4 regions of the Rhizobium sp. 10N414 genome follow, and region 2 is predicted to be linked to each of the others. Evidence: predicted binding sites of a transcription regulator. Region 2 holds the regulator's gene; each other region holds the start of a gene.
The links. The regulator PhoB, encoded in region 2, activates phosphate uptake and scavenging genes when phosphate is short. The targets are predictions, from matches to a motif close to TGTCATNNANCTGTCAT.

Region 1 (7,722 bases), on a different contig from region 2:
GGTCTTTACGGTAAACCTGCCTCTCACCGTGGCAGCGGCGCGCCTTGCTCCAAAGCCCTTGCCGGTCAACGTGACGGGTGCGCGCGTTCTCATCGTCGACGACAACGCGGTCAACCGACAGATTTTGGCCGAGCAGCTGGACCTCTGGGGCTTCGATGGGGCCGCCGCCGAGGACGGACCGGCGGCCATGGCAATAATCGCCGCAGCGAACGAGTTGGGCATCGAGATCGATGCGGTCGTGCTGGATTACCAGATGCCGGGCATGAACGGCGCCGACATCGCACGGAAGCTGCGCGCCGACAGCCGCTTTGAACGGCTGCCGATCATCTTCCTGACCTCAATGGACATTTCCGGGACGGAGAAAGAGTTCGCCGCGCTTAACGGTCAAGCCTATTTGATGAAGCCGGCGCGGGCCAACGTGCTGCGAAACACCATCGTTGACGTCGTGCGGGCAAGTCGCACGAAACAGATCGCTGCGGCGGGGAAGACGGTTCCGGAGGCAGCGCCGCCGCCGCTCGCCAAAGCTGAGCCTTCCGAATGGCCGCCGGCGGAGTTCATCGACGTGCTGGTTGCGGAAGATAACGAAGTCAACCAGATCGTCTTTACGCAGATATTGCAGGAAACCGGCCTCAGTTTTCTCGTCGTCGGCAACGGCGAGGAGGCGGTCGAGGCATGGGATCGCTGCGCACCACGCATCATCATGATGGATGTCTCGATGCCTGTCATGAACGGCCACGACGCGACGCGCGCAATACGCGATCGCGAACGCGTACAAGGTCATCGCGTGCCGATCATCGGAGTGACGGCGCATACGCTGGAGGTCGACCGCGATCTCTGCCTGGACGCCGGAATGGACGATTACATGTCAAAACCGATCAGCCCGGAACTGCTCGAAGAGAAGCTTGCGCTGTGGCTGCGCGCGAGCGAGCAGCACGCGGGGTCTAGGATTTGATGCCGCAGAGCATCTCGCGTTTTCCGGCAAAGCCGGCACGACGCTCCACCGCAAAGCCGGCGGCGATCAGGTTTCGTCGGACAAAGCCGGCCGCCGCATAGGTCGCGAAGGTTCCGCCTGGCTTCGTCTTCTCGCAGACGAGGCGCATCAATTCCTCAGACCACATGTCGGCATTGCGCGATGGGGCGAAGCCGTCGAGATACCAGGCATCGAAGCCGGCTTGCGCGGCCGCGACGCCTTCGAGAGCATGGCCGCGGATAACGCTGAGCGACGTCTGGTCATCGAGCCGCAGGAAGACGCTTGCTTCCGGCGTTTCCGGCCAGGCGGCCGCCAGGGCTTGCCGCTCGATGTCGATCTCGGCCCAATGAGAAAGCGCACGGTCGATTTCCCCACGCCGCATCAGATAAAGTTCAAACGACATGAAGTGCAGTTGCTGCCCGTTGCGCCGAAAGAGTTTCCATTGCCGCCACGTTTCGGCGAAATTCAAACCTGTGCCGAAGCCGAGCTCACCGATCAGGAAGTCGCCGTTATCCTGCCAGCGCTGCGGCAGGCCGTTGCCGGCGAGGAAAACGTGTCCGCATTCCAGCCGGCCATCGGTCTGGCAATAAAAATGGTCGCCAAAGGCCGGTGAATAGGGCATATCGCCGTCGCGCCACTCCAGCGGCTGGTGGGGGCCAGCACTCTTTTCGGGATCAGTATCTGTCATGCCAAAAGCCGATAGTCCGACCGCGCGTTCCGGTCAATCATCGACTGCCCTGCTGATCATCGGTGGCGGTATCATGGGGCTATGGGCAGCGGTTCAGGCGGAACGCCTGGGCATCAATGCATGGCTCATCGAAGCCGGCCGGCTAGGTCACGGCGCGAGCGGCGGCCTGCTCGGGGCGCTGATGCCGCACATGCCGGACAAGTGGAATGCCAAGAAGCAATTTCAGTTCGATGCGCTCGTTTCTCTGGAGGCGGAGATTGCAGCGTTGGAACGGCAGACCGGTCTTTCCGCCGGCTATCGGCGCTCGGGCCGCCTCATTCCGCTGCCGAAGCCGCATTTGCGCGAGATCGCGCTCGGTCATTCCCGGGATGCGAAGCATCGCTGGATCGCCGGCGAGCAGCGCTACCACTGGCGCGTGCTCGACAAGCCTCCCCAGGACAACTGGCTGGACGCAGCGGCAGGTGAAAGCGGCTTCGTGCACGACACGCTTGCCGCCAGAGTCGCGCCGCGGTCGCTCATCGCGCTCCTAGCGGCATCACTGCGCGACGCACGGAGCGTCCGCGTTGCCGAAAACGTTTCGGTCGATGATCTCGATCTTGAGCGCAAGGTTGCGATTACCAGTGCAGGTGACATTGCTTTCAGACAGTGCATTGTCGCTGCCGGCCACCAATCCTTTCCATTGCTGCAGCGGTATACCGGTGGCCTTGTGAAGCCGCTGGGCCAGCCCGTCAAAGGCCAGGCAGCCCTGCTGAAAGTCGACATAGCCCCGTCCTTGCCGACGATCTTTCGCGACGGGCTGTATATCGTTGCGCATGAGGGCGGCCATGTCGCCGTCGGCAGCACCAGCGAGAATCGCTTCGACGAACCATTCTCGACGGACGAGCAGCTCGACGCGCTGCTTGAGGCATCTGCCCAATTGGTGCCGGCGTTGCGAGGCGCGCCCGTTGTTGAGCGGTGGGCCGGTCTGCGGCCGAAAGCGATCGATCGTGATCCGATGATCGGCGTCCATCCCGACCATGCCGGCCTGATCGCATTGACCGGCGGCTTCAAGGTCAGCTTCGGCCTGGCGCACCGTCTGGCTGCGGCAGCGATCCACCTCGCGGCCGGCCGCCAGCCGCCCTTCGCGCTGCCGGAAAGCTTCTTGCTCGCCAATCACATCTGCGTCGCTTCACGCTAAACGTGAATTAGCACCTCCTGCCTTTCGTTATTCTGTCATGCAAATCACCTATCTGCTAGCGCAACCGCGGCGCCGACGGAGGGCTGTGCCGTTTGTTCGACGGAGGAAATTGGATGCGCTATGCCATTTGCTTTACACCCGCTGCGAGCGACCCGCTTTCGCACGTGGCTGCAAACTGGTTGGGTCGAAACGTGTTCTCTGGCGAGATGGTCGAGCCGACAGCGATCCGCGGCCTGAGCATTCACGAGATTGCCTTCCATACGGCGCTACCGCGCCGCTATGGCTTCCAAGGTGTTCTGAAGGCGCCCTTCCGCCTCGCCGCCGACGTAACGGAGGCGCAACTTCTGCGGGATCTGATGCGCTTCTGTGGAACGCTGACGCCGTTTCACATCCATCAGCTTGAGGTGGCGAGGCTCGGTGTATTCTACAGTCTCGTTCCGTCGCGGCCTTGCGAACATGTCCACTATCTTTCCAGTGCCGTCGTTCAAGAGTTCGACCGATTCCGGGCGCCGTTGAGCGAGGCAGAAATCGAGCGGACGGACCCGGGTGGCCTGTCGGCGGCGCAGTTCGCCAATCTGTATCGCTGGGGCAGCCCTTTTGTGATGGACGAGTTTCGCTTTCATATGCCGCTGACCGGTCCTGTCAGCCACTGCGACATGCCACGGGTCGAGCAGGCGCTTCGGAACGCCTTCGAGCCAGTCCTCGCCGATCCCGTCAAGGTCGCCAATGTCGCGCTGATGGTCGAAGAGGGGAATGGCGGGCCGTTTAGCGTGCATTCGCTGCATCCGATGGGCAAGGTCAGCGCACGTCGAGATCGTGTTTCTACACTGGCCTAAGAGTTTGYGCCGCAAAGGCAAAACTCTGTTGCGTACTTTCCGTCTCGACATTCCTTCTCTGGATGCTACCGTTTCGCCGACTTTCAGGAAGGTGATTTCATGGTATCCGAAACTTATCCGCGCAATCTGATCGGTTACGGTCGCAACACGCCCGACCCGAAGTGGCCGGGCGATGCCTGCGTGGCCGTTCAGTTCGTTATCAATTACGAAGAAGGCGGCGAAAGCTGCATTCTCGATGGCGATCCTGCCTCCGAAAACCTTCTGTCGGAAATTGTCGGTGCCGCGTCCTGGCCGGGTCAGCGAAACCTCAATATGGAATCGATTTACGAATATGGCTCGCGCGCCGGGTTCTGGCGCTTGTGGCGCATGTTCACGGAGCTCAAGGTTCAGGCCACCGTTTATGGGGTGACGCTTGCTATGGCGCGCAACCCGGAGGCGGTCGCGGCCATGAAGGAAGCCGGTTGGGAGATCGCCAGCCACGGGTACCGCTGGCTTGAGTACAAGGACTTCCAGGAAGACGTCGAGCGCAAGCATATCCAGGAAGCCGTGCGCCTCCACACGGAACTGACCGGCGAACGTCCCTACGGAATGTACCAAGGCAAGCCTTCGGACAACACGCTGCGCCTCGTCATGGAAGAGGGCGGTTTCCTTTATTCCTCTGACTCTTATGCCGACGATCTGCCGTTTTGGGTGAAGGGTGTCGATGACAACCCGTTCCTGATCATACCCTATACGCTCGAGACGAACGACATGCGCTTTGCAACGCCGCAAGGCTTCAATTCCGGCGATCAGTTCTTCACTTACCTCAAGGATGCCTTCGATACGCTGTATGAAGAGGGGAAGGCCGGCAGCCCGAAGATGATGTCGGTTGGCCTGCATTGCCGTCTCGTCGGTCGTCCCGGTCGCGCCGCAGCGTTGAAACGCTTCATCGAATATGTGCTGAAGCACGACAAGGTGTGGATACCCAGGCGAATCGAGATCGCGCAGCATTGGCATGCCCACCACAAGCCGGAGACAATCTGATGCTTTCGCGGGACGAGTTCGTGTCACGCTACGGCGGTGTCTTTGAACATTCGCCGTTCATTGCCGAGCGTGCCTATGACGACGGTTTCGTCGGCGACGAACTGACGGTGGATCGTGTCCACACGGCGCTCGTCGCCATCTTCCGGGCGGCGAGTCCGGAGGAGCGGCTCGGCGTGCTGCGTGCCCATCCCGATCTTGCCGGACGTCTCGCGATAGCGGGTGAGCTTACCGAAGACAGCAAGAAAGAGCAGGCAGGCGCCGGGCTCGATCGGCTGAGCGCCGCGGAACATGGCCGCTTCACCGAGCTCAACACGGCCTATGTCGAAAAGTTCGGCTTTCCCTTCATCATCGCGGTTAAGGGCCTGAACAAGGATGACATTCTGGCTGCCTTCGAAAAGCGCATCGACAACACGCGCGATGAAGAGTTCGAAACAGCCACCGCACAGGTCGAGCGTATCGCGTTTCTGCGCCTTGAGATGATACTGCCGGGGCGTTGAGACAGGCAGCTCCTTGGTGCTTTTCTCTTTTGCGCCCGTGACTTATAGTTGCGCCATGAGGCCATCCGAAGTGCTGGAGAAGAACAGGCAGGCGATCCGCGAAGTGACGAAGCGCTTCAACGCGGCGAACCCACGTGTCTTCGGCTCCGTGGCGCGCGGCGAGGACCGGCCGGACAGCGATCTGGATATTCTGGTGGATGCGCTGCCGGGCAGCACATTGTTGACGCTGGGCGGCTTGCAGGACGCACTGGAACAGATGATGCTGGGTACGTCCATCCATCTGCTGACGCCCGGCGACTTTCCCGAACCCGTGCGTATCCGTGTCCTTTCGGAAGCGAAGCCCATATGAGCCTCGAGCGAATTTCCTACCTGCTGGAGCGCATGCGGCAAGCCGCTACCGATGCCCATCAAATGGTCACCGATGTCAGTAAGGAGCACTTTCTGGCTGACATCATCCTTCAGCGGGCGGTCGGAATGAGCCTCCTGATGGCTTCGGAGATCGCTGCACAACTCATAAAGATCCATCCCGAGTTTATGGTAGAGCACCCCGAGTTCCCTTGGGGCGCGATGCGAGGCATGCGCAATCGTATTGCTCATGGCTATTTCGACATCGATCTCGACAAGATTTGGGCGACCGCGAAAGACGATGTTCCCGACCTGCTCTACAGACTTGACCTCGTGCGCAATTGGCGTGCCGAAGGCGAATAAAGACATGTCTCAAATCCTCGATATTGTTCCGCTGACCAAATCCGCCTTTGCGCCCTTCGGTGATATCATCGAAGCCGATCCGGTAACGATGCGCTATATCAACAACGGAACGACCGAGCGCTTCCATGCGCTTGCCGCTGCCGAAGCGGCAGGCGAGGGCGCGCGCGTCATCATCAACCTGTTTCGCGGGCAGCCGCGCCACTTTCCCTATGAAGTTGACATGATGGAGCGGCATCCGTTCGGCAGCCAGAGTTTTTCGCCTATCTCCGGCCGCCCCTATCTCGTCGTCGTCTCCGAGGACGAGGGCGGCAAGCCCGGTCGTCCGCGGGTGTTTCTGGCGCGGGGCGATCAGGGCGTGAACTATCGCCGCAATACCTGGCACCACCCGTTGATGTCGCTTGGCGCCGTAAGCGATTTCCTTGTTGTCGACCGCGAGGGACCCGGCAACAATCTGGAAGAATACTTCTTCGAAAGGCCCTTCATCATCAGCGAGCCGAGCCTATGACCGGACTGACCACCCACGTACTAGATACCGCGTCCGGCAAGCCGGCCGAGGGATTGCGGATCGATCTCTTTCACCTTGAAGGAGAGGTCCGTCGCCATATGAAGACGGTCAAGACCAATTCCGACGGCCGCGTCGACGGCGGGCCGATCCTGATCGGCGATAGCTTCAAGGCGGGGACTTATGAACTCGTCTTTCATGCCGGAGACTATCTGCGCGCCGAGGGTATTGCTCTGCCACACCCGGCCTTTCTGGATCTCGTGCCCATCCGCTTCGGTATTGCCGACGTCACCGCGCATTACCACGTGCCCTTGTTGATCTCGCCTTACGGCTATTCGACCTATCGCGGTAGCTAGGTGATGCGGTTTGCGGCGATCGCGGATGTACACGGCAACCATCTGGCGCTCGAGGCGGTGCTGGCCGATATCGCGGCGCAGGGCGTTACCGAGATCGTCAATCTCGGCGATTGTTTCAGCGGCCCGCTGACGGCAGGGCGAACTGCGGAGCTTCTGCGGGAGCGAGACATGCTAACCGTCCGCGGCAATCACGATCGCTATCTGATCGAACAGCAGCGCGAGGCCATGCATCTTTCGGACACGGCAGCGTTTGATCAGCTGACGGCGGACGACCTGCAATGGTTGCGCGGCCTGCCGACGAGCGCCGTTTATCGGAGCGAGGTCTACCTTTGCCACGCGACGCCTGCGAACGACAGCACCTATTGGCTGGAATCCGTGTCTACGGAAGGCCATGTCTTCCTGAAGCCGCTTGCAGAGATCGAGGCGTTGGCCACGGGCGCGGATTTCCCGCTGATCCTCTGTGGCCATAGCCATATCCCGCGACTGGTTCGCCTCAGCGATGACAGGCTGATCGTCAATCCCGGCAGCGTCGGCTGCCCGGCCTATGACGACGATCGACCGCATTACCACAAGGTCGAGACCGGCCACCCGCTGGCGTCCTATTGTATCCTGGAAAAGGGCGAGACCGGCTGGCTCCCTGCCTTCCGCACGGTCGCCTACGACTACATGGCCATGTCGCGCCTCGCAAATGAAAACGCCCGCCCGGATTGGGCAGGCGCGCTCGCGACCGGTTGGATGCCGTAGCTTCTTTTCTTACTGCCGACCGAGCAGTATGGAAGAATTGACGTCGTTGATGTCGCGCTTGCCGCAGAGCGCCATGGTGATGTCCATCTCCTTGCGGAGGATGCTGAGCGCGAGTGTAACGCCGTCCTTACCCATGGCGCCGAGGCCGTAAAGGAAGGGGCGGCCGATATAGGTGCCCTTGGCGCCGAGGGCTACTGCCTTCAACACGTCCTGGCCGGAGC
Region 2 (7,722 bases):
GGTGGCGGTGCCTGTCGGCCTGTTCGCGGCGATCTACATGGCGGAATACGCGGCCCCCGCGGTGCGATCGATCGCAAAGCCGCTGCTCGAAGTGCTCGCTGGTATTCCGACGATTGTTTACGGCTTTTTCGCCCTCGTCACGGTCGGCCCCTTCCTCCGCGACCTGTCTTCGCAGGTAAACGGCCTCCTTACCGGCAATTATGCGAACTTTATTCAGGCGCAGAGCGTTCTGACAGCGGGTATCGTCATGGGCATCATGCTGATCCCATACGTTTCGTCGCTCTCCGACGATATCATCACCGCTGTGCCGCGTGCGCTCCGCGATGGTTCGCTCGGTCTCGGTGCGACGCGTTCGGAGACAATCAAGAAGGTGGTGCTTCCCGCGGCGCTGCCCGGCATCGTCGGCGCGCTTCTGATGACTGCATCGCGCGCCATCGGCGAAACCATGATCGTAGTGCTGGCGGCGGGTGTCGCAGCGCGCATCCAGGTCAACCCGTTCGAGCCAATGACGACAGTCACTGTCAAGATAGTCAATCAGCTCACTGGTGATCTGGAGTTCACCTCGCCGCAGACGCTGGTTGCCTTCGCGCTTGGTATCACGCTGTTCTTCATCACGCTTTGCCTCAACATCTACGCGCTCTATATCGTGCGCAAATACCGGGAGCAGTACGAATGACGGATATTGTTTCTCCGGGTCAGGGCGTTGTCGTTTCGAAGGCGCCTGAACGTCGCGACATCGGCCTCAAGCGCCGCTATGCCGCCGAGCGCCGGTTCCGCATCTATGGCATCGCTGCGATCTCCTTTGGCTTGATCTTCCTGGCGGTTTTGCTGACGAGCGTCGTCAGCAAGGGCTACACGGCCTTCCTGCAGACGGCGATCACGCTGCCGATCGAGTTCAGCGAGAAAACCATCGACCCGAACAACAAGCGCGCAACGGATCCGTCCGTGCTGATCGCGGCCAATTATTCGGTTCTCATCCGCGACGCGATGGTCAAGACGCTGAACCTCAATGCATCGAGCCGTCCCGAGGTGCGTGACGCGACCGCTATGATCTCCAAGGGCGCGCCGATCCAGCTGCGCGACATGGTCGTTGCCGATCCGTCGCTCATCGGCAGGACAGTCAACATCACCCTGCTTGCAGACGCCAACGTTGACTCCGCCAACAAGGGTCAGATTGACCTCAAGGTCGACGAGAAGAACCGCAAGGTGAACGACAGGCAGGTTGGCTGGATGAACCAGCTGGCGGAAACCGGTGCGCTGCACAAGAAATTCAACACCGGGCTCTTCGTCAACGGCAACTCCAGCCGTCCCGAGGCCGCCGGTCTTGGTGTCGCCCTGGTTGGCTCGCTTTATCTGATGTTGATCGTGCTCGTCCTTTCCCTGCCGATCGGCGTTGCCGCTTCGATTTACCTCGAGGAATTTGCACCGAAGAACAAGCTGACGGACCTGATCGAGGTCAACATCAACAACCTCGCGGCGGTTCCCTCCATCGTCTACGGTCTGCTCGGTCTTGCTGTTTTCATCAACTTCGCCGGCTTGCCGCGTTCAGCGTCGCTGGTTGGTGGTCTGGTACTGACCCTGATGACCTTGCCCACGATCATCATCGCGACCCGCGCAGCGCTTCGCGCCGTCCCGCCATCGATCCGCTCGGCCGCGCTCGGCCTCGGCGCCTCCAAGATGCAGATGGTCTTCCACCACGTCCTGCCGCTTGCGATGCCCGGCATCCTGACCGGCACGATTATCGGTCTGGCGCACGCGCTCGGGGAGACGGCGCCGCTGCTTTTGATCGGCATGGTCGCTTTCGTCGCGAATGCTCCGGCGACGCCCATGGAGCCTTCGACGGCCCTGCCGGTGCAGGTCTACATGTGGGCCAATGAAGCCGAGCGCGCCTTCGTCGAGCGGACCTCCGGCGCCATTATCGTCCTGCTCCTATTCCTGATCCTCATGAACCTCGGAGCCATCCTCTTGCGTCGTCGCTTTGAGCGCCGCTGGTAAACGGAGTAAACATTATGAACATGTTGACGGAAGCAGCAGTTGAGAAAGCGGTTGATCAGAAGATGAACACCATTCCCTACAAGATGATCGGCCAGGACGTCTCCGTTTACTACGGCGAGAAGCGCGCGCTGTTCGACGTGAAGCTGAACATCCGTGAAAACACGGTGACCGCCCTGATTGGCCCATCCGGTTGCGGCAAGTCCACCTTCCTGCGCAGCCTGAACCGCATGAACGACACGATCGACGGTTGCCGCGTCACTGGCAAGATCACGCTCGATGGCGAAGATATCTACGATCCGGATATCGACGTTGTGGAGCTTCGCGCGCGTGTAGGCATGGTGTTCCAGAAGCCCAACCCGTTCCCGAAGACGATCTACGAAAACGTCGCCTACGGTCCGCGTATCCATGGGCTCGCCAAGTCGAAGGCCGACATGGACCAGATCGTCGAACACAGCCTGCAGCGCGCCGGCCTCTGGAATGAGGTGAAGGATCGCGTTCACGAAGCTGGCACCGGTCTTTCCGGTGGTCAGCAGCAGCGCCTCTGCATCGCCCGCGCCGTCGCCGTCAGCCCCGAAGTCATCCTGATGGACGAGCCATGCTCGGCACTCGATCCGATTGCAACGGCCAAGGTCGAGGAGCTCATCCACGAGCTCCGCGAGAACTACACGATTGTCATCGTGACGCACTCGATGCAGCAGGCCGCCCGTGTTTCGCAGCGCACAGCCATGTTCCACCTTGGCAACCTCGTCGAGGAGAATGACACCGACAAGATGTTCACCAACCCGGACGATCCGCGCACCCAGGACTACATCATGGGCCGCTTCGGTTGATCGGCCGTCTCGGTAGCACTTACGATATTCAAGGATGAGCCCTATGGCATCGACACATATCTTTTCTGCCTACGACGATGATTTGAAGTTCCTGTCCCGCCGTATCTCGGAAATGGGCGGCTTGGCCGAGCAGATGGTCTCGGATGCCGTACGCGCGCTCGTAAACGGCGATACGGCTCTTGCCCAGAAGGTCATCTCGGACGATGTGATCCTCGACCACGCGGAGCGCGAGATCGGCGACAAGGCGATCGTCACGATCGCCCGCCGCCAGCCCATGGCGGCCGATCTTCGCGAGATCATGGGCTCCATCCGCATCGCGGCAGACCTGGAGCGCGTCGGCGACCTGGGCAAGAACACTGCCAAGCGCGTCATTGCCGTACAGAGCGCCGGCGTGCCGCGCAAGCTCGCCCGCGGCCTCGAGCACCTGTCCGAGCTCGCCCTCGTCCAACTCAAGGAAGTCCTCGACGTCTACACGAGCCGTGCTGCCGACAAAGCAAAATCGGTCCGTGAGCGCGACGAGGAAATCGACGCGATGTACACCTCGCTGTTCCGTGAAATGCTCACCTACATGATGGAAGATCCGCGCAACATCACCAGCTGCACGCATCTTCTGTTCTGCGCCAAGAACATCGAGCGCATCGGCGACCACGCCACCAACATTGCCGAAACGATCTACTACATGGCCACCGGTGCCCAGCCGGAAGGCGAACGTCCGAAGGACGATACCGCCAACACCGTCGGCGCAGTCACTGAATAGTCATTCCGCGACCGCGCCCCCAGGAGACCGAAACGAATGATCCCTAAAGTAGCTGTCGTTGAAGACGAAGAAGCGCTGAGCGTGCTTCTCCGCTATAACCTTGAGGCCGAAGGCTTTGAGGTCGATACCATCCTGCGCGGCGACGAGGCCGAGATCCGGCTTCAGGAACGCACGCCGGACCTTCTCATCCTCGATTGGATGTTGCCGGGCGTGTCTGGCATCGAGCTCTGCCGCCGCCTGCGCATGCGGCCGGAAACCGAGCGCCTGCCGATCATCATGCTGACCGCCCGTGGCGAGGAAAGCGAACGGGTTCGCGGCCTCTCGACCGGTGCTGACGATTACGTCGTCAAGCCGTTCTCGACGCCGGAGCTTGTCGCTCGCGTCAAGGCGATGCTGCGTCGTGCCAAGCCCGAGGTGCTCTCGACGCTGCTGAAGTGCGGCGATATCGAGCTGGATCGCGAGACGCACCGCGTTCACCGCAAGAGCCGCGAAGTCCGCCTCGGCCCGACCGAATTCCGCCTTCTCGAGTTCTTGATGGCATCGCCCGGCCGCGTCTTCTCGCGCTCGCAGTTGCTCGACGGCGTCTGGGGTCACGACATCTATGTCGACGAGCGTACTGTTGACGTCCATGTCGGCCGCCTGCGCAAGGCTTTGAACTTGCCCAACATGCAGGACGTCATCCGCACCGTGCGCGGTGCCGGCTATTCGATGGAAGCCTGATCCTTTCAGGCGAGAGCCTGAGAGGTCTTTCCCTTACAACGAAAAACGGGCCCGCGAGGGCCCGTTTTCTTTATTCCTTATCCGGCTTCCGGGTCAGGCGACCCGGTTAGCGGCCTTGCGGCGCTCGTTGACCGGCTGGTAGGCCATGCGCTGATGATACGTGCAATACGGGGAAGAGTCCGGGGACTCGCAACCGCAGAAGTGGAAGTCGTCATTGAGCGGATCGCCGACCGGCCACTTGCAGGTGCGCTCGGTGAGCTCGGTGAGGCCAAGGCGGCGAGAAATCGGAACGATTACATTTGCGGCCGGACGGAAGCGGACTTCCTCCACCGTATCGATTTCGATCTCTTCCTTGAGCATCGTCGCGCCCTGTTGGCGGGTAACGGTGCGTGTGGTGATCCGCGAGGCGTAGTTCGTGGCGCGGGGCGCCGAAGTCGTGCGCTTGGGGGTTCTGACGGTGGTCGTCGAACCGCCGGCCTTGGCACGGCCGGGCAGACTCAAACGATGGACTTTACCAATGACGGCGTTACGACTTACACCGCCAAGTTGTGCTGCGATCTGGCTGGCGCTCAGGCCTTCGGACCACAGCTTCTTCAGTTTTTCAACGCGCTCGTCTGTCCAGTTCATGCCCCTGTCTCCGCCTTATTAGCGTTGGTGTAGGCAGAATCCTTCACCGTTGCCACGGACGTATCCGAGGCAAGAAACGCTTACTCAAATTTTGGTGACTAGTTCCGCCGCATGCAGCCTAGTAATTGAGTTTTAACCTAGTGTGAGGCCGACTCCGTGACAAGAGTCGGTTGAATCTCGGGGAATCGATTTTCAAGTTTTCCCCAACTTGCTGGGCGTGAGAGTCATTTATGCAACATAGTTGTTGATAGGTCGAGCGCCTCGGGATGGCTGCTTGACGCATGCAGCGAAACCTCAGTTTTGTTGACATTGCAGTGCGAAAAGTAAATAGTGCTGCTCGCCGCCGAAAGGCGGCATTTTTAATTTTCCGGACCTGCTTTCCTTAGCCGGAGTCCGGCTGCTGATGATTGCTGATAGGAGATCGCGCCATGGCTGAAGCCGCGCTTTACGACACCTACTCTCGTGCCCCGCTGCGGTTCGAGCGAGGAGAAGGCGTGTGGCTGATCAGCGAAACGGGCGAGCGATATCTTGATTTCGGCGCGGGCGTTGCCGTCACCTCCGTTGGCCACAGCCATCCGCATGTGGTTGGCGCGCTGAAGGAGCAGGCCGACAAGGTCTGGCATCTGTCCAACATCTATGAGATCCCGGGTCAGGAAACACTGGCAAAGCGGCTGACCGATGCGACCTTCGCCGATAAGGTGTTCTTCACGAACTCCGGCGCGGAAGCCTTGGAATGCGCGATCAAGACCGCGCGCCGCTATCAGTTTTCCAAGGGCCATCCCGAGCGGTTCCATATTATCACCTTTGAAGGCGCCTTCCATGGCCGTACGCTGGCGACGATTGCCGCCGGTGGCCAGGAGAAATACCTCGAAGGCTTCGGTCCCAAGGCGCCTGGCTTCGATCAGGTGCCGTTCGGTGATCTCGATGCAGTCCGCAGCGCCATCACAAATGAAACGGCCGCGATCCTCATCGAACCTATTCAGGGGGAAGGCGGCGTCCGCCCGGCGACGAACGAGTTCCTGAAGGCACTTCGCGCGATCTGCGACGAGCATGGTCTGCTGCTGATTTTCGATGAAGTGCAGACCGGCATGGGCCGCACGGGCAAGCTCTTTGCGCATGAGTGGTCAGGCGCTACCCCCGATATCATGGCGGTTGCCAAGGGCATCGGCGGCGGCTTCCCGCTCGGAGCCTGCCTTGCCACGGCAGAGGCCGCTTCCGGCATGAAGGCCGGCACGCATGGCTCCACTTATGGCGGCAATCCGCTCGCCATGGCAGTTGGCAGTGCCGTGCTCGACGTGATCCTCGCGGAGGGCTTCCTGCAGCAGGTGCGTGACGTCTCGCTGGTATTCCGCCAAGGGCTGGCCTCGCTCAAGGATCGCTATCCTGATATCATCGAGGATATCAAGGGCGAGGGGCTGCTGCTCGGCGTCAAGGCCGCCGTGCCGTCCTCCGAACTGCTGCAGGCGATCCGTGACGCCCATCTGCTCGGCGTACCCGCTGGCGACAATGTCATTCGTCTTCTGCCGCCTCTGGTCGTCACTGCTGACGAAGCCCGCGAGGGCCTTGCCCGCCTCGAACGCGCCGCCGAAAGCGTGCGCGCTGCGAAGGTCAAGAAGACGGCTTAATGAGTAGTGCCTGTCGGAAGGCGGGCGTGATAGGTAACGATAATGGCTTCCCCCAAACACTTCCTCGATCTCTCCGCCGTCGCGGCATCCGACCTACGGCTCATCATGGATGACGCAATCTCGCGCAAGCAGGCCTTCAAGGCCGGGCAGGGCGACAAGCCGCTATCAGGCAAGATGCTGGCGATGATCTTCGAAAAGCCCTCGACGCGCACCCGCGTGTCCTTCGACGTTGGCATGCGCCAGCTCGGGGGCGAGACGCTGTTCCTGTCGGGCACAGAAATGCAGCTCGGCCGCGCCGAGACGATCGGTGACACGGCCAAGGTGCTGTCGCGCTATGTCGACGCGATCATGATCCGCACGACTGATCATGCCCGCATGCTGGAGCTCGCCGAGCATGCAACCGTTCCTGTCATCAACGCATTGACGGATGATACGCACCCCTGCCAGATCATGGCTGATGTCATGACCTTCGAAGAGCACCGCGGCCCGATCAAGGGCAAGACGATCGCCTGGACCGGTGACGGCAACAACGTGCTGCATTCGTTGGTCGAAGGAGCCGCGCGTTTTGGCTACCGCATGAATATGGCGGTGCCCCTTGGTTCCGAGCCAAAGGATCACTATCTGAACTGGGCCCGCAATGAGGGCGCCGAAATCATGCTTTACCATGATGCAGACCGTGCGGTCGCCGGCGTCGATTGTGTGGTGACCGATACCTGGGTCTCCATGAATCAGGAACATCGGGCCCGTGGTCACAACGTATTCCAGCCTTATCAGGTCAATTCGGCTTTGATGGCGCAGGCCGACAAGGATGCATTGTTCATGCATTGCCTGCCCGCCCATCGTGGTGAGGAAGTTACGGACGAGGTGATCGACGGCCCGCAATCCGTGGTCTTCGATGAAGCGGAAAACCGTCTTCATGCGCAGAAGTCGATTCTTGCTTGGTGCCTGGGCGCGATCTGAACCATACTGGACGCCACGTTTGGCCGGAAGGCCCGGTGGCCGTGCGAGCGGATGGACACCCTTGTCTGCCGCTCTCAGACTAGGAGAAGACCATGGCAGAACCTGCAGCCACCCTCGGCGAATTCAATTTCGCCGGCGATGATCATGTCGTTCCGTTTCAGGTTGAGGGACTGGATGTGCGCGGTCGCGCCGTCCAGCTCGGGCCGAT
Region 3 (7,722 bases), on a different contig from region 2:
CGCGACCGCTACGACGCGATCAATATCAAGCTCGACAAAACGGGTGGCCTCACGGAGGCGCTTGTGATGAAGAAAGAGGCGCAACGCCTTGATTTCAAGATCATGGTCGGCTGCATGGTCGGCACGTCGCTGGCAATGGCGCCAGCCGTGCTGCTGGCCCAGGACGCCGAGTTCGTCGACCTCGATGGACCGCTGCTGCTTGCTCGCGACCGCGAACCGGGACTGCGTTATACGGCCTCTCTCGTTTTCCCGCCGGAAACGACGCTCTGGGGCTGAAGATAGTAAGCCGCGATAACCAGCCCGAGACCGGTCAGGGCGACGAGTGCCATCACGTAGTAGCTTGCGAGGCCGAGCCAAGCGTAGATGTAACCGGAGGCGATGGTCATCAGCCCCATGAACATGCCGTTGTAGAAGAAATACGCGCCCTGCGCCGACGATTCCTGCGTCTCCTGCACCGAGGCGACGATACGTGTCTGCACGCCCGTATGCACGAACGCATAGGTGCAGGAATGCATGCACTGAAGCAGGAAGAAGCCCCAGAACCCCCAATGCATCGGGAACAGAATCCAGCGACACACGCTGACCGCCGCCCCGAACCGGATTAGCGTCCAGGCGCTGAACCGGCGGTTCAGCCGGCGGGAAAGAAAGAAGACGGTCACTTCGGCCGCAACGCCAGCACTCCACAAAACGGCGATCTCGGTGCCGGAAAAGCCGAGTTCTCGCCAGTAGAGGGATGCGAAGGCCTGCAGCACCGCGTGGCTCGACTGCTGGATTGCGACCCCGATCAGCAACGCCAACAAATGGGGCTGGCGCAGAGAACTCCCCGTTGCAGCCGAGATATCGACAGGTATCCCGCGCCTGCGCGTCGGGCCGATCCGGGGACAATAGATAGCCATCACAACAGTCATAACAAAGCCAAAGGTCATGACCGGCAACACCATCTCGCCACCCCAATGCCCGATCAGCTGCCCGCCGATCAGAGTGGAGACGATGAACGCTACCGACCCCCATACCCGCATGGAGCCGTAATCCAGACCCCAGCGCCGCACTCCGGAGATCACGATCGATTCGACAACCGGGACATAACAGGCAAAGGTCGCTCCCTGGATCGTGTAGACGATCAGCACCGGCCAGAATGTGTTCGTCCAGTAGAGCGCGATGGCTGTCAGCAGCGACAGGACTCCGGAAAACAGCAGCACATCCGCTCGCTCCCTCATCCGGTCGGCATACATCGCCACGATCGGGGCGACGAGCACGCGCACGACCATCGGCACCGCGAGGATGACGCCGATCTCGTGGTCGTTGAATTCGTGCTGTGCAAGCCACATCGGAAAGAAGGGCAACGCAACGCCATTGACGAGCAGGGGCGCGCAGTAAGACAGGGCACTGAGAAGCCGAAAGCGCGGCGGGGCGCCCTCGCCTGTCTGAGGGTTTTGAGCGGGAATCATTAGGTGGACCTGCAGGAAACTGAACGCTGCCTATCACGTCAACCTAAGGGCGACTATGGCAAGAAATTGCCCGATTGAAACGTTTAAAAAAATAAATAGGGCCTGTCGCAAAGACACAACGGGCTAAACTGATGCATTGAATTGCTGGCTTGGGAGATTGCGCCTAAGCGGCTTGCGGGGCGACGTCCTTTTCGCGATGCCCGATCGCCATCGGGACCGCCTGCGTACCGCTCATGGAACGCCATTCGATCAATTCAAAGGCGCCGTCTTGATGCTCGGCGATCGCCGTACAGCTTTCGACCCAGTCTCCAGTGTTGATGTAACGGATCCCGTCCATGTCTTCCATGACAGCGTGATGAATGTGGCCACAAATCACGCCGTCCGCACCGTGCTTACGGGCTTCGTCGGCAACGACGCGCTGGAACTCGCCTATGAAGTTGACTGCATGCTTCACCTGAAGCTTGGCCCATGCGGAAAACGACCAGTACGGCATCCCCATCCGGCGACGGATTGCTGCTAGGCCAATATTGATTATGATCGCCATGTCGTATGCCCAGTCGCCGAGATAGGCGAGCAGGCGGGCGTTGCGCACCACGACGTCGAACTCGTCGCCATGCAGCACGAGGTACTTCTTGCCGTCGGCCGCTTCGTGCATGATGCGCTCGGCAACCTCGATGCCACCGAAATGGGTGCCTGGAAAGTCACGAAGGAATTCGTCGTGATTGCCGGGGATATAAACCACCCGCGTGCCCTTGCGCGCCTTGCGCAGCAGCTTCTGGACCACGTCGTTGCAATCCTGCGGCCAGTACCAGTTGCGCTTCAGTCGCCAGCCATCGATGATATCGCCGACGAGGACGATGGTATCGGCCTCGTGATGCTTGAGAAAATCCAACAGGAAGTCCACCTTCGCGGCCTTGGAGCCGAGATGCACATCGGAAATGAAAAGCGTACGGAAGTGCCGCGTATCCATATTGTCCCTCACAAGCATCCTGCTCGTGTCCCATGGTTCACCTGACCTTCCAAAACCAGACTCGTGTTTCAGGAAGATGACATCCGGTTGTCACGCCCGATTTTCCCGGTCTCTACAGACCTGCGCTCCCGTCACGGCAGATTTGCGCTGTTTTCGCATTTCGAACGGAAATTCCGACTGTTCGACCATCCCGTTTGATGTATTGAAGGCAGTTCAAAGACAGCATGCGGCAGCCGGAGGCGATGATGGATCATCACGAAAAGTCCAAGACGGAAAAGAATTTGGCAGGTGGAAGCCTCGACGAGCAAGCGCTCTACTTCCATCGCTATCCGCGTCCGGGCAAGCTTGAAATCCAGGCAATCAAGCCGCTCGGCAACCAGCGCGACCTGGCGCTGGCCTATTCCCCCGGCGTCGCAGCACCCTGTCTCGCCATCCGCGACAATCCCGAGACGGCCGCCGACTATACCTCGCGCGCAAATCTCGTAGCGGTCATTTCCAACGGTACGGCCGTTCTCGGCCTCGGCAATATCGGTCCGCTGGCATCAAAGCCGGTCATGGAGGGTAAGGCCGTCCTCTTCAAGAAGTTTGCCAACATCGATGTCTTCGATATCGAGGTCGATGCAACGAGTGTCGATCAGATGGTCTCGACCGTCGCCTCGCTCGAGCCGACCTTCGGCGGCATCAATCTCGAGGACATCAAGGCGCCGGAATGTTTCGAGATCGAGCGCCGTCTCCGCGAGACCATGAAGATCCCGGTTTTCCATGACGACCAGCATGGCACGGCCATCATCGTCGCTGCGGCGATCCTCAATGGCCTGGAACTGGCTAACAAGAAGATCGACGAGGTCAAGATCGTCGCTTCGGGCGCGGGTGCCGCTGCCCTCGCCTGCCTCAACCTCCTCGTCACGCTGGGCGCCAAACGCGAGAATATCTGGGTCCACGACATCGAAGGCCTGGTCTACGAAGGCCGTACAGAGTTGATGGACGAGTGGAAGAGCGTCTACTCCCAAAAGAGCGACACGCGCACGCTTGCGGAAAACATCGGTGGCGCCGACGTATTCCTTGGCTTGTCTGCCGCCGGCGTGCTGAAGCCGGAACTGCTGGCGCAGATGGCCGAAAACCCCCTGATCATGGCGCTCGCCAATCCGACGCCGGAGATCATGCCCGATCTCGCCCGCGCTGCCCGCCCCGATGCAATGATCTGCACCGGTCGCTCCGACTTCCCGAACCAGGTGAACAATGTTCTTTGCTTCCCCTACATCTTCCGGGGTGCTTTGGATTGCGGCGCGGTCACCATCAACGAAGAAATGAAGATGGCTGCCGTGCGCGCCATCGCGGCACTTGCGCGCGAGGAGCCGTCCGACGTCGCCGCCCGCGCCTATTCGGGTGAAACGCCGGTCTTCGGCCCGAACTACCTGATCCCTTCGCCCTTCGACCCGCGCCTGATCCTGCGGATCGCCCCGGCGGTCGCGAGGGCTGCCGCCGAAAGCGGTGTCGCCTTGCGTCCGATCACCGATTTCGACGCCTATCTCGACCAGCTCAACCGTTTCGTCTTCCGTTCCGGCTTCATCATGAAACCGATCTTTGCTGCGGCGAAGAATGCCGAGCGCAAGAGGGTCATCTTCTCGGAAGGTGAGGATGAACGCGTGCTGCGCGCCGCGCAGGTGCTGCTGGAAGAAGGCATTGCCGAACCGATCCTGATCGGCCGCCCGCAGGTCATCGAAACGCGCCTCCAGCGCTACGGCCTGCGCATCCGCCCGCTTTCGGATTTCGACGTCATCAACCCGGAAGACGATCCGCGCTTCCGCGAATATGTCGATCTCTACTTCTCGCTGGTCGGGCGTCGCGGCGTCATTCCGGAGGCCGCCCGCACGATCGTTCGTACCAACACGACCGTCATCGGCGCGCTGGCGCTGAAGCGCGGCGAAGCCGACGCTCTGATCTGCGGCCTGGAAGGCCGTTACGAGAAGCATCTGCGCGACGTTCGCCAGATCATCGGCAAGCGGCATGACGTCTGCGACTTCTCGGCACTCAGCCTGCTGATCTCGCAGCGCGGAGCCACGTTCTTCACGGACACCTACGTCACCTTCAATCCGACTGCGGAAGAAATCGCCGAGTCCGCGGTTCTCGCCGCCGAGGAAATCAAGCGCTTCGGCATTACGCCGCGCGTGGCCCTCGTTTCCCACTCGAATTTCGGCTCGCGTGAATCCGAGAGCGCGACGAAGATGCGTGCTGCTCTCAAGCTCGTTCGCGAAGCAGCCCCGGAGCTTGAAGTCGACGGCGAGATGCATGGCGAGAGCGCGATCTCCGACGCCCTGCGCAAGCGCGTCATGCCCGACACGACCCTGCATGACGAAGCGAACCTGCTGGTCTTCCCGAACCTGGATTCGGCGAATATCACCCTCGGCGTCGTGAAATCGATGATCGACGGCTTGCATGTAGGGCCGATCCTGCTGGGCGCTGCGCTGCCGGCGCACATCCTGGCGCCCTCGGTGACCTCCCGCGGTGTCGTCAACATGGCTGCCCTCGCCGTCGTCGAGGCTTCACAGCCGGCGTGATTTGCGGCCGATCGAGAAAATGCGCTAAGATTCCGACTGCAGCCTGTTAAGACAAACGGGCTAGCAATGGAGGCGCGGCGGGACGCCGCGCCTTACGACCTGCTCACCGATGGGACGATGCCTTGAACCGCTGGATTCTGTCATTCGCAGCCGCACTTGTGTTGATCGGCCCGGCCCATGCCCAGGTGCCGGCGATCTGCGGAGACCTGCGTGCCCGCCTTGCGGATCTGCCGCAAATCATCGGCAGCACACCCGAGGTGCGCAAATTCGCCAGCGCCATCGCCGAACAGAACCTTGAGCTTCGCAAAGTCCGTAGCGATCTCCGTCAGAACGGCTGCACAAGCGGCAGCATGGTCGTGATCGGCGACGATGACGGCTATTGCGGGGAGCTTGAGCGCGCGGAGAGCAAAATGGTCGACAACATCCGTTATCTGCAGCAGCGGCGCGACGAGCTGCGTGGCCAAAGCGAGGATGTCCGCACGCGAAACGAGCTTCTTGCGGCGCTCGATGACAATGGCTGCAACGAGGAACAGTGGCCCGCCGACAGCGGCGATGGATATGCACCGCCTCCAAGCATTGAAGATCAGGCGCTGCGAAACGACACCTTCGTACCGCCGGGTGGCGATCCCGGCCAGCGCCGATACGGTCTCCCCGGCATGTCGACGCCCTCTCATCTCAATACCGTCTGTGTGCGCACCTGCGACGGTGGCTTTTTTCCGTTAAGCTCGAATGCAACCTCGCAGGACTTCGCCCGCGATGCCGACACCTGCTCGAAGATGTGTCCCGGCATCGACACCGAGCTCTTTTATCATGACGTCTCCAGCACTGAGACTTCACAGATGATATCGGCGGCGACGGGCGCTCCTTACAGCGCAATGCCGAACGCTTTCGCCTACAAGAACCGCAAACCCGGCGAAAAATCATCCTGCAGCTGCGACCTCAACGCCTACTATGAGCGGATGCGAAAAAGCCAATCGATCAGCGAACCGCCGCAACAAGGATCGATCACCACGATCGAAACCAAGAAGCCCGAGCCAGCGAGCAAGGTCGCCGCCCCGGCTGCACCGCAGCCTCAGGTGCCGGACAGGCCATATGATCCGGCGACCAACAAGGTGCGCCAGATCGGTCCGCAGTTCTTGGCCGGCGACCAAGGCACAATCGACCTCAAGCATCCGGCAAAGCCGGGCCCTCAGCCGCAGCAGCAATAGCCGCCCTCAGTCCGCTGGATTGTCCCAGCGATCCGTAAACACCAGTTCATCCAGCAGCAATCGCTGGCGCCATCCTTTGACGGCGAGTTCCGGCTGGTCATAGAGCCGGTCGACATAGCCGACGCAGAGCCAGGCAACGATCTCGACCCGATCAGGAACACCGAGGATGTCCTTGATATCGGACTCGTGAAAGATACTCACCCAGCCGACCCCCACGCCTTCGGCGCGGGCGGCGAGCCACAGATTCTGCACGGCGCAGACCGTGGAGTAGGAATCCATCCGCCGATTGTGCGTCCTGCCAAGAACGACATCGCCGCAGCGGTCCGGATCGCAGGTCACGCAGATGCTGAGCGGTGCGGTTCGGATGCCCTCAAGCTTCAGCGAGCGATAGAGCTGTTGCCGCCCGCCTTCAAACATCTCGCCGGCCTCGCGGTTGGCGCGATTGAAGGCCTGCCACGCGGCCTCCTTCACCTTGTCATCGCGCACCAGGATAAAATTCCAGGGCTGCATGAACCCAACGGACGGCGCGTGATGCGCGGCCGTCAGAAGCCTTTTGACGACGTCGTCCGGAATGGCATCCGGGAGAAACTCGGAACGCACGTCGCGTCGCGTCGAAATCGCCCTGTAGACGGCGTCGCGTTCCTCGGTCGAAAAGGCTGCGGCTCCCGACAGGGAGCCTGAATGGTCTGGTCGCATCGTCAATCCCCAACAACACAACCGCCCGCCGTCCACGCGGGTCAGTCTATGGTGTCGGGCCGGTCTTCTGACTTGGCGTCATCCGACTGCCGCGCCTTCCCGGTACTGGACCAGTGGCTCTTTGCGGCAGCCGTCAGCCTTACAGCGTTGGGCACGTTTCGGTCTTTCACCGAATTCCCGATTCTCCCGCCCGCGGCGGGCACCCGACGGACGCGTCTATGCCCATAAACCCTGGCCGACGCAATCCCTTAATCCGAGACGGGAAAGTAGCGCACATAGGCGAACTCATCACCTGACGGCGACCAGTTGGGCACGTTGATCGTTCCCTGCCCGCCGAAGAGATCGAAGAGCATCGTCAGGTTTCCGCCGTCCATGTCCATCAGCCGCAGGCGAACATCGAGATCGCGTGGATGGTCGAACACATCAGGATCGTAAGAAAGGATCAGAACCTTGTCGTTGTTGGGCGACGGATGGGCAAACCAGTTCCCATAGTTGTCACTGGTGACCTGCTCGAGACCGGTCCCATCGGGATGGATTCGCCAGATTTGCATGAGGCCGGTGCGGCTAGAATTGAAGTAGATCCATTGACCGTCGGCGGAATAGTCCGGCCCGTCATTGCGTCCCTCGCCGTGGGTCAGCCGCTTTTCTTCGCCGCCGTCAACGGAGATCGTGTAGATATCGAACAAATCGTTGCGGATGCCACAATAGGCGAGTTGCTTCCCGTCGGGCGACCAGCCGTGCCAATAGGATGGCCGATTTTGCGTCACCAGCCGCGGCGTACCACCTTCGGCCGGCAGCACATAAATCGTCGACTTCCCGAACTCGGTTTTGTCGGAGATGAC
Region 4 (7,722 bases), on a different contig from region 2:
GCAGCGAGCGAAGGCGCCGAACCCATACTTGCCGGGAGATAATCATATGGCTTTGAACAGCGACGCGCGCCGCAAAATCGGCATTTCCTTCGAGTTCTTTCCGCCTAAGTCGGAAGAGATGGAAGGTCAGCTGTGGAATACGGTCACCGATCTGCAGGACTGGAATCCCGACTTCGTATCGGTGACCTATGGCGCCGGTGGCACCACCAAGGCGCCTACACTGGCGACTGTCTCACGGTTCCTTTCCGAAACCCCGCTCGCCACGGCGTCGCATCTCACCTGCGTCGGCGCGACGAAGGACGAAACGCATAGCGTCATCGACAGCTTCCGCAAGGTTGGCGTGAAGCATTTCGTGGCGCTGCGTGGCGATGCTCCGGGCGGCGTTGGCGCGCCCTATCAGCCGCATCCCGGCGGCTATGCGAATGCGGCGGCATTGGTTGCCGGTCTGCGTGAGATCGGCGATTTCGAGATTTCGGTGTCGGCCTACCCGGAAAAGCATCCGGAAAGCCGCGATACCGCCGCCGACATCGAGATGCTGAAGCAGAAGGCGGATAACGGCGCGACCCGCGCGCTGACGCAGTTCTTCTTCGATAACGACAATTTCGAGCGCTACCTGGAAAATGTACGGGCTGCGGGCATCAAGATCCCGGTTGTGCCGGGCATCATGCCGATCCAGAACCTGACGCAGCTGAAGCGCTTCGCCGGTGCCTGCGGCACGGTCATCCCTGCATTTCTCGATGAACGCTTTGCAGGCTACGACGACAAGCCGGAAGAAAGAGCCAAGGTTGCCGCTGAAGTTGCCGCCGAACAGATCGAGGATCTGGCTCGCCGCGGGCTCACCGATTTCCACCTTTACACGATGAACCGGGCGCCGCTCGTTTCGGCCGTGCTGACCAATCTCGGCTTCACACGGGAAGGCGCCAGGAAGGCTGGCGCTGCCGCGTAGGCTGCTCCGTCAGTGACGACAAAAAGAAAAGCGCATCTCCTCGTGGGATGCGCTTTTCTTCATTGAACTGTTTCGCTACTCAGGAGTCTCGGTACTGTTCGCTTGCCTCGGCGTTCAGATGAAAAGCATTGTCAATACAAATGCAAACGCCGCGCTGACCAAAAGGACATTCAAGGATTGTGTAAGTCCCATGTCTGTCTCCTCGCGTTAACAGTTGCGATAATATGTCGTGATTGTGTCGCTTGGAAAGCGGATTTTATATTGCGCTGCGGCGAAAATGTCACATTGCGGCCGTGATGCTTTCTTTAATTTGTTGAAATCGCAAGATAAATCTCCGTGGAAAAATATTCACAGATTTTAACCGGCCGTTAAGGTCGGCGATCCAGCCTTCACACTTGCGGCAAGATGAAGGCTTTGCCTGAAGCGCCTGAAACCATGGAACAATCCCCGAAAATGAAAAGGCCGGGTGCGAAACCCGGCCTTAAAGTGCTCGCTTGAGGAAACGTGATCAGAGCGAGTTGAGGAGCGTCGGCGTTGCCCAGCCATCGGCGGGAATACCGAGACGCTGCTGCTCCTTCTGGATGGCGACGCGCGTGCCTGAACCAAGGATGCCGTCGACCTTGCCGACGTCGTGACCGAGCGTTCCGAGCTTGGTCTGCAGTTCCTTCATCTGGTCGTTGGAAAGTCCCTGTTCGGGCGTGCCCTTGAGATAGGTCTCAGCGCCGGCAAGGCGTGTCGCGAAATAGGCGGCCGAGGTCGTGTAGATGAACGACTTGTTCCATTCGAGATAGATCTGGAAATTCGGATAGGCAATGAAGGTCGGGCCAAGGCGACCCTGCGGCAGTATCAGGTCGCCATGCAGGTTGCCGAAGCTCGTGTTGCCATCGCGCGGCTTGACGCCAAGGGCGAACCACTCACCGGCCGTCAGTGGGCCACCGATACCGGATTTCTCCCAGGGGAGGTTCTCGGGAAGCGTGACTTCCTGGATCCACGGCTGGCCCTTCTGGAAGCCGAGATGCTGGATGAACTTGGCCGCCGTCAGAATGGCGTCGGGGCCGCTCTGCTTGAGGCGGACGTGACCATCGCCGTCGCCGTCCATGCCATAGGCGACTATGTCACGAGGCAGCATCTGGACCTGGCCGATCTCGCCGGCCCAGGCACCGGTGTTGGTTGCCGGGTCGAGGTCGCCATGCTGAACCATTTCGATGAGGGCGATCAGCTGCGGACGGAAAAGCTCCGGACGGCGGCAGTCGTGAGCCAGGGTCACGAGGGCGTTGCGGGTGTTGAAGTCGCCCTGTACGGCGCCGAAGTCGGTTTCCATCGCCCAGAAGGCGGTGATAACCCCTGCGGGTACACCAAATTCCTGCTCAGCACGGGCGAAGACATCTGCGTATTGCTTCATCTTCTGGCGGCCAATGTCGAGCCGGCCCTGGCTGACAGTGCGTTGCGAGAATTCCAGGAAAGTCTGCTTGAACACGCCCTGAGCGCGGTCGCGGCTCAAGACCTTCTGGTCGATCTGTGCGCCTTCCAGAGCCTTGTCAGCAGCTTCGGCCGATGCGCCCGCTGCGATGGCGTCGGCCTTTACGCCGGCCAAGAATTCGCTGAGGTCGCCGTCACATGCTACCGCCGGTGTCTGCGAAGCCGGGGCACTCGGTGCCGGCGTCTGCGCGGCTGCGCCGGTCGCCAGACCGGCAGCGAAAAGGAGTGCAAGTGCCGTGCGGCTTGCGGGCGAGACGTACATAGTTTCGATCCTCGTCATAAAATGGAATTTCCGTCGATTTCCCAAATGATTGTGACGGAAGCAAGAAAGACGAGGCGACGTTACTAAGAATTTGTGTCCTTTGATACAGCCGCTACCCAGTTGTGCCAATTCTGGGTCGATCCGGCAAAGACATTGATGTCCGTTGGACCCTTGATACCGGGGATGACGCCCGTCGACGTGTATTGCCAGAAGGCCCAACGGCGGTCGGCATAGGTGACTTCGGGATGCTTGGCGGTGGAGCGGACCCAGAAGTGGTAATTCTGGAAGTAGCCGACGAGATTGTCGCGGTGGAAGTCTACCGAGGTATAGATGATCGGCCGCTTGCCGTAATAGGCCTCGAGGCGATCCATGAAGCGCTGAAGCTGGGCGCGGACCGCCGCCGGATCGGGGCGATAGCGGCATGTCTTCGATTCCGCATTCCATTCGGCGTCGAGGACCGGCGGCAGGCGCATGGATTCCTTGGGCACGTTACGGATAAACCAGTCAGCCTGCTCATCGGGCGTCGAGCAGAAATAGTAGAAATGATAGGGAGCGTGCGGAATGCCGACGGCGCGGGCGCGCTGCCAGTATTCGTTGAAGCGCGGATCGATGCGGTCCTTGCCTTCGGTCGCCTTGATGAAGGCGAAAGCAACGCCGGAACCCTTGACCGTCTGCCAGTCGATATTGCCCTGCCACTTCGACACGTCGATGCCGTGGATCGGCTGCTGCTCAGGATGCTTTGATCCGAAGTCCTGGGGATCGGTGTCCTTGAAGCGCGTCTTTGGCTTCACGGACGCTGTTTCGAGAAAATCATAGCCCGATGACGTGCATCCGGCGAGCATGACAGCCAACGGCAAAACGCAAAACAGAAGCCGGCGCATAGATGTTCCGTCGCGAAACGAATGGATTTTTTGCCCCACAGCTCGACCCCGTTAAAGACGCGTCCAGCAGAGGAATGTCCCCTCTATTTTCCATATCAACGTAAAAAAACGGTTAGTTTCAAGCGAAATGTCAAGGTTTGGTCACAATGACGGCCCGCCAGGCATAYCCGCCACCAATGGTCTCGAAGGTCAGTCGCGCTTGATTTTCAGAGGCTTGCGACGCGAGAACCTGCCGCAAATCGGCACGCGGCGACACGTGAAATTTTCGCAGCCACGCCTTGAGAAAGCGTGCAAACCAGCCCGGAAGGCGCTCCTGCTGGCCGAAATCGACGATGTGCAGCTCGCCGCCGGGGGCGAGGGCGGCCATGGCCGAGTCGACGGCGCGTTCCCAATCGGGGATCATCGAAAGGGCGTAGGAAATGAGAATGCGGTCGAAGCCGCTGACGCCGAACTCGCGCGGCGTGAAGGCGGTCGCGTCCGCGACGCGGAAATCCGGAACCGTTGCTTTGGTCTCGAATGTTTTGCGCGCGGAGATCAGCATCTCGTGCGAGATGTCCAGGCCGAACAGCCGAGCCCGCGGGTAATATTGATGGGCGAGCGCCAGGTTGCGGCCGGTTCCGCAACCGACCTCCAGCAGGGTGCCGTCTTCCGGCACATTCAGATTGCGGATCGTCTCATCACGGCCGAGAAGGTAGTACTTGCGCGTCAGGTCATAGATGTGGCGCTGATAACGGTACATGCCGTCCATCAGGGCGGCGTGGCCGTCGTCCTTGGTGACGGGATTCGTGCCGACCCCGCTCACGCATTCTTCCCGTAGATATGGAAGCCGCCATAGATTGCCGAGCGATCAAGCGCCGTGAGTTCGGCGGAGCGATTTTCCATGTACGTCCACTGATCGCGGATTGCAGGCGACAGACGGCCTTCGATGATGCTCTTTTCGGCCGCCGTACGGAAGATCGCCCGGGCACCTTCGCGCGCCGTGCGGCTGATCTCTGCCCATAGGTCGTTGAGTTGCTGGTCCGTCATCCAGTCCTGTGCATCCAGGAGGACGTAGCGATCGCGCGATCCGGCCGGCTCGCCGGCGAGCAGTTCCGTGAAGCTTGCATGATGAACGGTGACGCGATCCACATTGCCACGGATCGCCTCGTAGTTCGCGGGCTCGAGATAGGTTGGGAGTGTGCCTTCGCCCTTCGGCGCGTAGCGGCGAGCGAAAGCCTGCCAGGCAAAATAGTTTTCCTGCATGGGGAAGTGACAGGCCAGCTTCTCAAGTCGGTGCCGTAGGATCGGCGCGATTGACTGCTCGGCGGCGAGGCTTGCCAGTTCGTCGTATTGCTGTGGCGGGATACCGAGGCCGAACAACGAGCTCTTGCGGCCGGTGATCCAGCGTACGACCGGCTTGTCGAAGAGTGGTGCGATCTTCTCGTCGAAGAACTGGCGCTGCTCGCGCAGGGAGCGCGTCTTGGTCATTTCCGTCAGGTCGACGCCATGCAGGCGGGCCAGAAGGTGTGCTGCTCCAATGAACCGACCGAGGAGACCTGTTTCGTAGATGTTGCGGTCGAAAACCGTGACCCGCCGACGGCCGAACTTGCGGCCGTTCCAGTAGTTGCGGGTCGCGTCGTCAAGATTTGCAGCGAGGAATTGGTCGAAGGCGTGGCTGTTCGACAACTCGCGCGGTGTGGCGAGGAAGCGAACGAGATCGGCGTGTGCGGGAAGGTGGCTGAACGCGGCAAGCTTCAGGCGATTGAGGGCAATATGATGCGGATTGAGATCGACCACATCAATCGACGCCGGGCTCCTGGAAAGATAGGCAAGCATGTTGCAGCCGCCGGAGCCGATCGTCACGATGCGGTGGTGAGGCTGAAGCTCCATCGCCAGCATGTCGAGGTCGGGATCTTCCCAGATTTGCGGATAGACCAGGCCGGAAAACAGCAGCCCAAAGAGCCGTTCCGAAAAGCCTGCCTTGGAGAAGGCATTGTGGCGGAGAAGAGCTGCCTTGAGTTTCCGGTTCTTGCGGAAGCCGGCATCCGGTGCAAATTCCGTCATATGAGTCTTTCACCCTTTTAGCGTTCAGGGCGTTTAGCGCGCCGTCACTACAGTTTGATGACGCAAGCTGTGGGCGCGTGCTTCCGTCGGTGGAAATGGAAAAACATCCGGGCATTGGGGGCTTTCGCGCTGCCGGCTTTCCTGCTTCTCTTGTGGGCAAGGAGGATCGCATATGCGATTTGTGCTGCGTGTCGTGAGGCCACTCGCTCTTTTGCTGGTCGCGATCGTCGCTATGAGCGCGGCTTGGCTTTATGCGCGGCCACCTGAATTGCTGCGAGTCGGTGATGGTTACGCAGCCAAGATCGTTTGCTCGAACGTATTCCTCGCAGGGCGTGACCCCGAACAGGTGCTTTACGAGGACGTTCAGGCGCCGGGAAATCCGTTGCTACGACTGGTACGCGTCACTGTCGACAGGCAGGACAAGCGGGTTACCGCTCGTATCCTCGGGCTCTTCGCGCCGGGCCATGCGATCTATCGCGGCGCACTCGGCTGCAGCAGCGTGCCGGATGGTGACTTCGAGGCCGCGGCGCGCGCCGTGCCCGAGGTTCCGGTGACTCCGGAGCCGCAAAATGAGGCCCCATGGCCGGAGGGAAATGCCGTCGCGAAGGCCAATGACAGCCGTGTCGATGCACTGCTTTCAGATGCCGAGCTGATCGGTCCTGCAATGCGCGCGGTTGTCGTGGTTCGCAACGGCCGCATCATCGGGGAGCGCTATGGTGATGGATTCGGTCCGATGATGCCGCTCACCGGCTGGTCGATGACGAAGACCGTGAATGCAGCCATCGTCGGGCGGCTGATGCTCGACAACAAAATCGCGTTCGATGAGGCTGGCCTTCTGCCGCAGTGGAAGGGGGGCGACCATTCGGCGATCAAGCTGAGTGATCTGCTCGGCATGGAGAGCGGCCTGGTGTTCAACGAGAGCTACGGCACGGTCGCCGATGTCACACGGATGCTCTATCTCGATGCGGATATGACGGCGCTGCCAGCAAGTCTGCCATTGGAGGCAAGCCCGGGCCAGCGTTTCAGCTATTCAAGCGGTTCGTCGGTGCTGATCTCAAAGATATGGATGAACAGGATTGGCAACATGCAGGCGGCGCTTGCCTATCCCAAGACGGCGCTGTTCGACCCGATCGGCATGTCGAGTGCTGTCTTGGAGGTCGACGCACGGGGCACCTTCGCCGGCAGTTCCTATCTTTACGCCACAGCGCGGGATTGGGCGCGTTTCGGCCAGTTCCTTCTTCAGGACGGCGTCTGGAACGGCCAGAGGCTGTTGCCGGAACGGTTCATGGCAGCGATGAGGACGCCGACCGTGGCCTCGGGCGGCAAATATACCCGGGCGCAGGCCTGGCTCGCCGCGCCGGGCGGTGACACCAGCGCCGTTGCCGGTCTTCCCGAAGATACGTTCTGGATGGAGGGGCACGATGGGCAGAGCATTGCGATCGTGCCGTCCGCGAAGCTTGTCGTCGTCAGGCTCGGATTGACGCCAAGCTGGCTTCGCTACAAGCCGCAGATGCTGGTCAAAGAGATCCTAGCCGCGCTGCCCGGCAGTGATCAGTAGTTGCCCTGGGCGACGTCGTCCATGCCCTTGCGCTTGGCTTCGTAGTAATAGCCACGGGCATAGAGGCGGACAGCATCGTCTTCGCTGCTGTCAGAGACGAGCCAAGCGCCGCGAAGATACTTGGCGGCGTATTTGATGTTCGTTTCGGCATCAAAGAGGCCAGCGGGATCACCTTCGTAGCCCATGGACTTGGCCGTGTTGTACTTGATCTGCATCAGGCCGAAATAGCCGCGCTTGTTATAGGCCTTGGAATTGTAGCGGCTCTCGCGATGCACGACGCGGTGAAGCAGCGAGGCGGGCACCTGGTAGAGCTTCGAATATTTGTCGATGATCTTGGTGATTGCGCTTTTCTCAACCGTCGGCGCGCCATCGTCGTCGCTGTCGCTGAACATCGGCGGTGCGGCCGGTGGATCCGAGGGACCTGAGGTGTCGAAACCGTAATCCATCATCGGGTGCGGCGTCGTATCGATAGCGGAAAGAGCTGCAATCGCGCTGCTTCCAGCCTGAGGTGTTGCGGCAAAGGCGAGTTGAGTCGACGGGGAAGGGGTGCCCG

Region 1: AC1DE4_RS15940 (DUF1045 domain-containing protein) is a predicted target of PhoB. The motif match lies at 2,858-2,874, and genes of this name have one in related genera.
Region 3: AC1DE4_RS05055 (UDP-2,3-diacylglucosamine diphosphatase) is a predicted target of PhoB. The motif match lies at 2,496-2,512, and genes of this name have one in related genera.
Region 4: AC1DE4_RS09565 (BtaA family protein) is a predicted target of PhoB. The motif match lies at 5,658-5,674, and genes of this name have one in related genera.

The regions. Positions count from the first base shown of each region.
Region 1 is NZ_JBFTIN010000015.1:100,425-108,146, reverse strand. It holds gene AC1DE4_RS15955 (response regulator) at 1-952, shown strand, start outside; gene mnmC2 (tRNA (5-methylaminomethyl-2-thiouridine)(34)-methyltransferase MnmC2) at 942-1,658, opposite strand; gene AC1DE4_RS15945 (NAD(P)/FAD-dependent oxidoreductase) at 1,657-2,835, shown strand; gene AC1DE4_RS15940 (DUF1045 domain-containing protein) at 2,949-3,671, shown strand; gene puuE (allantoinase PuuE) at 3,771-4,694, shown strand; gene uraD (2-oxo-4-hydroxy-4-carboxy-5-ureidoimidazoline decarboxylase) at 4,694-5,191, shown strand; gene AC1DE4_RS15925 (nucleotidyltransferase family protein) at 5,247-5,540, shown strand; gene AC1DE4_RS15920 (HepT-like ribonuclease domain-containing protein) at 5,537-5,899, shown strand; gene AC1DE4_RS15915 (ureidoglycolate lyase) at 5,904-6,404, shown strand; gene uraH (hydroxyisourate hydrolase) at 6,401-6,757, shown strand; gene AC1DE4_RS15905 (metallophosphoesterase family protein) at 6,761-7,501, shown strand; gene AC1DE4_RS15900 (alpha-hydroxy acid oxidase) at 7,511-7,722, opposite strand, start outside.
Region 2 is NZ_JBFTIN010000001.1:139,930-147,651, reverse strand. It holds gene pstC (phosphate ABC transporter permease subunit PstC) at 1-676, shown strand, start outside; gene pstA (phosphate ABC transporter permease PstA) at 673-1,995, shown strand; gene pstB (phosphate ABC transporter ATP-binding protein PstB) at 2,010-2,825, shown strand; gene phoU (phosphate signaling complex protein PhoU) at 2,869-3,582, shown strand; gene phoB (phosphate regulon transcriptional regulator PhoB) at 3,619-4,302, shown strand; gene AC1DE4_RS00745 (GcrA family cell cycle regulator) at 4,396-4,929, opposite strand; gene AC1DE4_RS00740 (aspartate aminotransferase family protein) at 5,358-6,554, shown strand; gene argF (ornithine carbamoyltransferase) at 6,597-7,514, shown strand; gene AC1DE4_RS00730 (Hsp33 family molecular chaperone) at 7,607-7,722, shown strand, end outside.
Region 3 is NZ_JBFTIN010000003.1:4,146-11,867, reverse strand. It holds gene dgcA (N-acetyl-D-Glu racemase DgcA) at 1-276, shown strand, start outside; gene AC1DE4_RS05060 (MFS transporter) at 228-1,448, opposite strand; gene AC1DE4_RS05055 (UDP-2,3-diacylglucosamine diphosphatase) at 1,612-2,436, opposite strand; gene AC1DE4_RS05050 (NADP-dependent malic enzyme) at 2,664-4,976, shown strand; gene AC1DE4_RS05045 (DUF2865 domain-containing protein) at 5,099-6,184, shown strand; gene bluB (5,6-dimethylbenzimidazole synthase) at 6,191-6,880, opposite strand; cobalamin riboswitch at 6,921-7,102, opposite strand; gene AC1DE4_RS05035 (TolB family protein) at 7,129-7,722, opposite strand, start outside.
Region 4 is NZ_JBFTIN010000007.1:104,224-111,945, forward strand. It holds gene AC1DE4_RS09540 (ArsR/SmtB family transcription factor) at 1-42, shown strand, start outside; gene metF (methylenetetrahydrofolate reductase [NAD(P)H]) at 47-946, shown strand; gene AC1DE4_RS09550 (lytic murein transglycosylase) at 1,455-2,687, opposite strand; gene AC1DE4_RS09555 (glycoside hydrolase family 25 protein) at 2,771-3,568, opposite strand; gene AC1DE4_RS09560 (class I SAM-dependent methyltransferase) at 3,699-4,370, opposite strand; gene AC1DE4_RS09565 (BtaA family protein) at 4,367-5,611, opposite strand; gene AC1DE4_RS09570 (serine hydrolase domain-containing protein) at 5,784-7,169, shown strand; gene AC1DE4_RS09575 (lytic transglycosylase domain-containing protein) at 7,163-7,722, opposite strand, start outside.